DNA from 2 places in the Priestia sp. ABM2_011 genome. Region 2 is predicted to be linked to the other one. Evidence: a T-box and tRNA genes for the amino acid it is inferred to sense, from the RefSeq annotation. Region 2 holds a T-box; the other holds one or more tRNA genes.
The links. The T-box of region 2 lies ahead of leuS (leucine--tRNA ligase). A T-box ahead of a tRNA ligase gene usually reads a tRNA of that ligase, here a tRNA-Leu.
Positions count from the first base shown of each region.

Region 1: it encodes a tRNA-Leu, which carries the amino acid that the T-box ahead of leuS (leucine--tRNA ligase) is inferred to sense. The anticodon was not compared.

Region 1 covers NZ_JBSWUB010000001.1:3,108,694-3,112,116, reverse strand. The annotation lists gene ACXAE4_RS16760 (phospholipase D-like domain-containing protein) at 1-982, shown strand, start outside; tRNA gene ACXAE4_RS16755 (tRNA-Trp) at 1,223-1,296, shown strand; tRNA gene ACXAE4_RS16750 (tRNA-Leu) at 1,323-1,404, shown strand; tRNA gene ACXAE4_RS16745 (tRNA-Gly) at 1,425-1,496, shown strand; gene ACXAE4_RS16740 (Na+/H+ antiporter NhaC family protein) at 1,712-3,112, shown strand.
Region 2 covers NZ_JBSWUB010000001.1:673,428-676,850, reverse strand. The annotation lists gene leuS (leucine--tRNA ligase) at 1-1,537, opposite strand, end outside; T-box leader at 1,602-1,820, opposite strand; gene ACXAE4_RS03670 (GntP family permease) at 2,232-3,423, opposite strand, start outside.

The sequences.
Region 1 (3,423 bases), 2.4 Mb from region 2:
TCTTAAACCTTGGACATGGCATAACCGTCTTCACGATAAAATAATAGTAGTCGATGGCCAATTAGGTATTAGTGGAGGACGAAATATCGGAGATAAATACTTGGCCAGTCAACCGGATAAAAATTTTGTCTATGACCGTGATGTGCTGATTTATAATACAAAGCAAGAAAGTAATAGTGTCATTCTCTCAATGGAGAAGTATGTAGAGAAATTATGGAACCACCCGTATACGCGCAAAGCTTTTCCAAAGCTCAAGAAAACTAAACAAATTCGTGGCCTTTCAGGAAAGAAATTGTTAATAGATCAATACGAAGAGGCCAAAAAAGCAAACGAACCCTTTGTCCATCCTTATATTGTATGGAGAGAATCAACGATGCCTACAAGAAAGGTTTCTTTTATTGCAAATCCTATTCAAAGAATGAATAAAAGCCCTTTTATATGGAAAACGTTTATTAAGCTTTCTGAGCAAGCTGAAAAATCCATTGTCGTTCAAAGTCCTTATATTGTACCAACAAAAGAGATGGAACAGTATATAGATAAGTCAGTAAAATCTAAAGTGCAAAGAATTATTTTAACGAATTCTATTACGTCCACTCCGAATGCTATGGCTTTTTCTGCATACTTAGGAGTGAAAAACCGCGTCATAAAAGCGGCTTCAAAGCTTTATGAATATCAACAGCCTTATTCCATTCACGGGAAATCCGTTGTTTACGACCAGCGTTTGAGCGCAGTTGGTTCTTTTAACTTAGATTCACGTTCTGTATTTTTAAATACTGAATCTATGGTTATGATAGATAGTGAAGAATTTGCAGCCGAGCTAACAGGGGCTATTGAAACTAAAATTTCTCACAGTACGCTTGTGGGAAATGAGGCGGAACCTGTGAGTTTTAATACGGATTCTCAAAAAAACGTGCCTCCTGTAAAATCTGCACTCCTCCATATTCTTTCAGTCTTCACGCGATTTTGGAGACATTTTGTATAGTTCTGAACTTTGCCTAAAAAAGTGCTTTTGCAGAAAGCTTATAAAAATAAATGGTAGAGGATAAAAGGTGCTGCAACTGGCGGTGGAAAGTGTGAAAAGCTGTGATATGCCTCACAGTTTTTTTTGAAGTCGCCAGTACTAGTCATGATTCATAAAAAGACCTATTGACGAAATTCCATATATGTTTTATTATAATATAGCGTCGTCAATAAACGAGGTTCTTTTGAAGAAGTCATTTCTAGGGGCATAGTTTAAAGGTAGAACTACGGTCTCCAAAACCGTCAGTGTGGGTTCGATTCCTACTGCCCCTGCCATTTTGGAGTTATTTTTCGATTCACACGCGGGTGTGGCGGAATTGGCAGACGCGCTAGACTTAGGATCTAGTGTCTTATGACGTGGGGGTTCAAGTCCCTTCACCCGCATCTTTACTTTTATATATTGCGCGGAAGTAGTTCAGTGGTAGAACACCACCTTGCCAAGGTGGGGGTCGCGAGTTCGAACCTCGTCTTCCGCTTCTTTTCAAAAGCAGTTTGCATGTGCAAACTGCTTTTTTTGTTGTAGAAATAAAGATTTTTACTATGCTGTTTTTAATTAGAAATAGTTTATTCAATCAGTGCTGCTTATACGTATCGTTTTCGTGAATATACACATATTATTGGGGTTACATTAAAAGCTAATGAACGATACGTGAAGACGTCTAATATGGTTTTTAAGATAGGGGAGAGTCCTATGGAATCTAGTTGGTTTTCAATTATACCGTTTTTAATTGTTATTCCAATAGCTATTTTCACCAAACAAGTGCTGCCAGGTTTGTTTTTAGGCTTATTAGTAGGCGCTTATTTGATTGATCATTCGATTGTCGGAGGTGTTGAAAAGTTACTTCACTACGTTGTACAAGCTCTTAGAAATAAAAGTAATATAGAAATCGTTGTCTTTTTATACGCGTTTTCAGGGCTTATCGGAATGATTAAGATGGCTGGAGGAGTTAAAGGTTTTGTGGAAACAGCTGCAGAAAGAATTGATACAAGAAAAAAAGCTCTTATTTTAACCTATGTTTCAACCATTGGAACATTCAGTGCTCCCACCTTTCGTTTTGTGACGATCGCGCCCATTATGAGAGCGCTGCTGAAAAAAGTGAAAATGACGACAGCAGAGCTAGGGTTTGTTATTGAAACAACTGCTACTCCTGTTATCGTCTTAATTCCCGTGGCAACGGCATTTGTAGGATATATGGTCTCAATCATTCAAATGGCAATTGATCATCAAGGCATAAAACAAGACGCTTATTCTTTGTTTATTCAAAGCATTCCTCATAATTTCTTTTCGATTGTGATTATTTTAGTAGGGATTTATTTCAGCTTTTTTCATCATTCAACGTCTACGGCTCCTATGAAGCTCGAGGAAGAAGACGAAAAAGATTGGCATGATTGTCATCCTTGCGTCTCGAAGGATTTGCCTTCTAAGCCTTGGAATTTGTTAGTACCTTTACTTGTTGTGATTTCACTTACCTTACTTTTAACATGGTGGAGTGGACATCGTAAGAGTCACAGCTTTTTTGAAGCATTTATTAAAGCAGACGTGTTAGAAGCGATGGTAGTAGCTTTAATTATGACTACGTTAATTACCCTCATTTTTTTCTTGTTTCAGCGCTTTACATTACAGAATTTGCTTAATGGTTTTATCACAGGAGGCAATGACTTGATGTCCGTTATTTTGTTGTTATCGGTAGTATGGGGATTATCCGCTGTTACAGAAGACTTAGGTTTTTCAAATTTCGTGACGGCACATTCTAAGTGGATTCCTCAAATGTTTGTCACTCCGTTCATGTTTATCTTTGGAGCCGCTATTTCTTACTTTATCGGATCTGCTTGGGGAACGTGGGGGATTTTAATGCCGCTTGGCGTATCGCTTGCAAGTTCTGCAGATCTTTCTTTGCCGTTAATTATCGGTGCGGTGTTTGCGAGCGGTTCCTTTGGAGCGTTTTCTTCACCTTTAAGCGATGATACGAATACCATCGCCAAAATATTAGATTTATCTGTTATTGAATATGCCAAATATAAATTAAAGCCAGCTTTAATTGCAGCGGGAATAACAGTTGCTTTCTATCTTGTTGTATCTTTCTTATTTTGAATGAGAAAAATAGCCGTCTAGTATCAATTTTTCATTTTTTTTAATTTAAAGTATGCATACAGTCCTAATGACAGGCACACTAGGATGATACAAGTAAGCGGAAATAAGATGGTATTAACAAAATGATCATAAAACCATATATACACGCACATCACCTCAATAATTTTAACGCCATTTTTTTATTTAGTAGAGATACACTATCTGTGCTGCTTCTTCCTATTCTTCAAAAAGGCGATAATCAGAAGCAGTAGGGGTACGATAGAAAATAGCGGCATATGCAAAAGAAATCTCGCTACGTGCAGTCCTTCATA
Region 2 (3,423 bases):
CTAACGCTTCGCTGTTCGTTGGATCAATGTAGCGTAAGTAGTACCAGCAGCTGCCTGCCCATTGAGGCATTGTATTTGTTTCGCGGCGCCCTTTTTTGCCCGTTTCCGGATCTACAACGTTCACCCAGTCATCAATGTTTGCTAATGGAGATTCACCTGTACCTGACGGCTTGATTTCAGTTGTTTTTGGTAAAACAAGCGGAAGCTGATCTTCAGGAACTGCAGTTGTTGTGCCATCTTCCCAGTGAATAACAGGAATCGGTTCACCCCAGTAGCGCTGACGGCTGAATAACCAGTCACGCAGACGGTATGTTACTTGTTTTTCACCTTTTTCATTTGCTTGAAGCCACTGAATCATATTTGAAATTGCTTCTTCTTTATCTAGACCATTTAAGAAGTCTGAATTAGCGTGCTCGCCGTCGCCTGTATAAGCTTCTTTTGAAACGTCTCCACCCGCTACTACTTCTTTAATCGGCAGTTCAAATTTAACAGCAAACTCATAATCACGCTCATCATGAGCAGGAACAGCCATAATTGCACCTGTACCATAGCTCATTAGAACATAGTCAGCAATCCAAATTGGCATTCTCTCACCGTTTACAGGGTTAATTGCATAAGCACCTGTGAATACGCCCGTTTTGTCTTTAGCTAAGTCTGTACGCTCTAAATCGCTTTTGCTTTTAATTTGATCTAAATACGCTTCTACCGCTTCTTTTTGTTCGGCTGTCGTAATTTTATCCACAAACGGATGTTCAGGTGCTAAAACGGCATACGTTGCCCCAAACAGCGTATCAGGACGCGTTGTGAACACAGTAAATGTTTCGTCATATCCATCAATTGTGAAGTGAACGTGAGCTCCTTCAGAGCGGCCAATCCAGTTTCGCTGCATTTCTTTAATACTTTCTGGCCAATCAAGATCATCTAAATCTTCTAGTAAACGATCTGCATAAGCTGTGATTTTAAGCATCCACTGCTTCATTGGACGACGCTCAACCGGATGCCCACCGCGCTCACTTTTGCCATCTATAACTTCTTCGTTTGCAAGTACTGTTCCCAACGCAGGACACCAGTTAACAGCTACTTCATCCACATAAGCTAAGCCTTTTTTATATAACTGTAAGAAAATCCACTGCGTCCATTTGTAGTAGTTAGGATCAGTTGTATTAATTTCACGCTCCCAATCGTAAGAGAAACCTAACGATTTGATTTGACGACGGAAATTATTAATGTTAAGTTCAGTGAACTCAGCCGGATCGTTTCCTGTATCTAATGCATACTGCTCAGCAGGTAGTCCGAATGCATCCCATCCCATTGGATGAAGTACATTGTATCCTTGCATACGCTTCATACGAGATAAAATGTCCGTTGCTGTATAACCTTCTGGATGCCCAACGTGTAAACCCGCCCCAGATGGATAAGGGAACATATCTAATGCGTAAAACTTACGCTTTCCTTCATCTTCTGTTGTTCTAAATGTTTTATTTTCTTCCCAAACTTTTTGCCATTTTTGTTCGATCTTTTCATGATTAAAAGCCATACATAATCCTCCTTGTACGCTCCAGCTGTATTTAATTAAACTAAAAAACCCCTCATCCCTCAAACAAAGGGACGAGAGGTTGAATAAACTTCCCGCGGTACCACCCAAATTAGCACAATTATGTACTCACTCATTTTCCTTAACGCGGATAGACGGTAAATGTTACTTTACTTCACATTTACAACTCCAAGGTGAGTTCATGAACGCCCGTTTGCTGACTCGCACCACCCGTCAGCTCTCTTAGCTCGCTTCGTTCACTACTATTCCTTATCATAGTTTTTACATCATACTACCTTGTATTGTAAATAATATGTTCGCAAACTGCAAGTTGTTCAACGGATTTTGTAAAAGTTTCTACACTGCCTCACTGCTTTGTTGCTAAATCCCCTCTTTCATTCTTATATATGAACAACTTCTCCCAAAAACATACATACAACGCCAAACAAAGAGATTTAGACATAACTAAGTTAATCCTATCTAAAGCTGAATAAATAGGATATCTGGACTCCTTGCTACAAAACTGTTCATTTCCGTGCAAGGCTTCATCTTGCGCTCCAATCAACAGCTTAAAGCAACTAAACACATAAAAGCCGAGTTCACCATAATAATGAAAAGATCCGAACGATTTATCGTTCGGATCTTCCTTCAGCTAAAATACTTTTGTCCCCGCCTCTACTTTCTTTAACAGCTATTATTAAATACCAAATCCAAAAGAAAACAGGATAATCGCAAGTACGAGACCAACAAGCGGAACAATTACCGTCATCGCTGCAACTGATCCATACGCATCTTTATGAGTTTCTCCACAAATAGAATTAATTGTGGTGACGACATAACCATTATGAGGCAAGGAATCTAATACGCCAGAAGATATAGCTACTACACGGTGGAGAGCTTCTGGATTTACACCAGCATCTAGATAGTGAGGGGCTAAAATTGGCAAAGCAATCGCCTGACCTCCTGAAGCCGAACCTGTCATCCCCGCGATAACACTCACCGCAATAGCTCCCCCTATCAACGGACTGCCTGGAATATGCGTCATGGCATCTACAGCCACTCCAAACGCGGGAACAGCCTTAGCAACCCCTCCAAAACCTACGACAGCAGCTGTATTCCCAATTGCAATTAACGCTCCAAGCGTCCCTTCTGATGCTGCATTCCAAAATCCTTTAAAGTGTTTTCGGTTCACAATGTATGTGACAATGATACCGCTTAAAAGTGCGACAATCAACGCAGATTGCTGAAGCGGCTTATGAAGTGCAAAAGAAATAATGAGCACGACCACAAGCGGAAGCAAACTTAATAACGGATTAGGAAGAGACTGATTTTCCGTTACTGCTGGATCTTTCTCGCGTGATATAAAACGCTCTCCATTTTTAACTGCTTTTGAAATCAAGCGCTTTAACCACCAGTAGCCGAATACAGCCATCACTACCGCTACAACTAAACTAACTTCCCATCCTGCATACGGACTAGTCTTTAAATATTCAATTGGAATCCAGTTTTGGATTTCAGGCGATCCAGCCGAGGTCATCGTAAACGTAACGGAACCGAATGCTAAAGCAGCAGGGATAAACCGCCTCGGCAAATCAGCTTGTTTGAATAAGCTTAAAGCCATTGGATAGACAGAGAATGCTACTACAAACAGACTGACTCCTCCATATGTTAAGACCGCACAGGCAAGTACAATCGCCAACACTGCTCTTTTCATTCCTAGTTTACTGACAATCCAGCGAGAAACACTATCAGCGGCCCCGCTGTCTTCCATCACTTTTCCAAAAACGGCGCCCAATAGAAACATTAAATACCAAGAAGCAATAAATCCTGTGAAACCAGACATATAATTCCCAACAAAATTTGCTTCTCCTTCTTTCACCAGCTGTGGA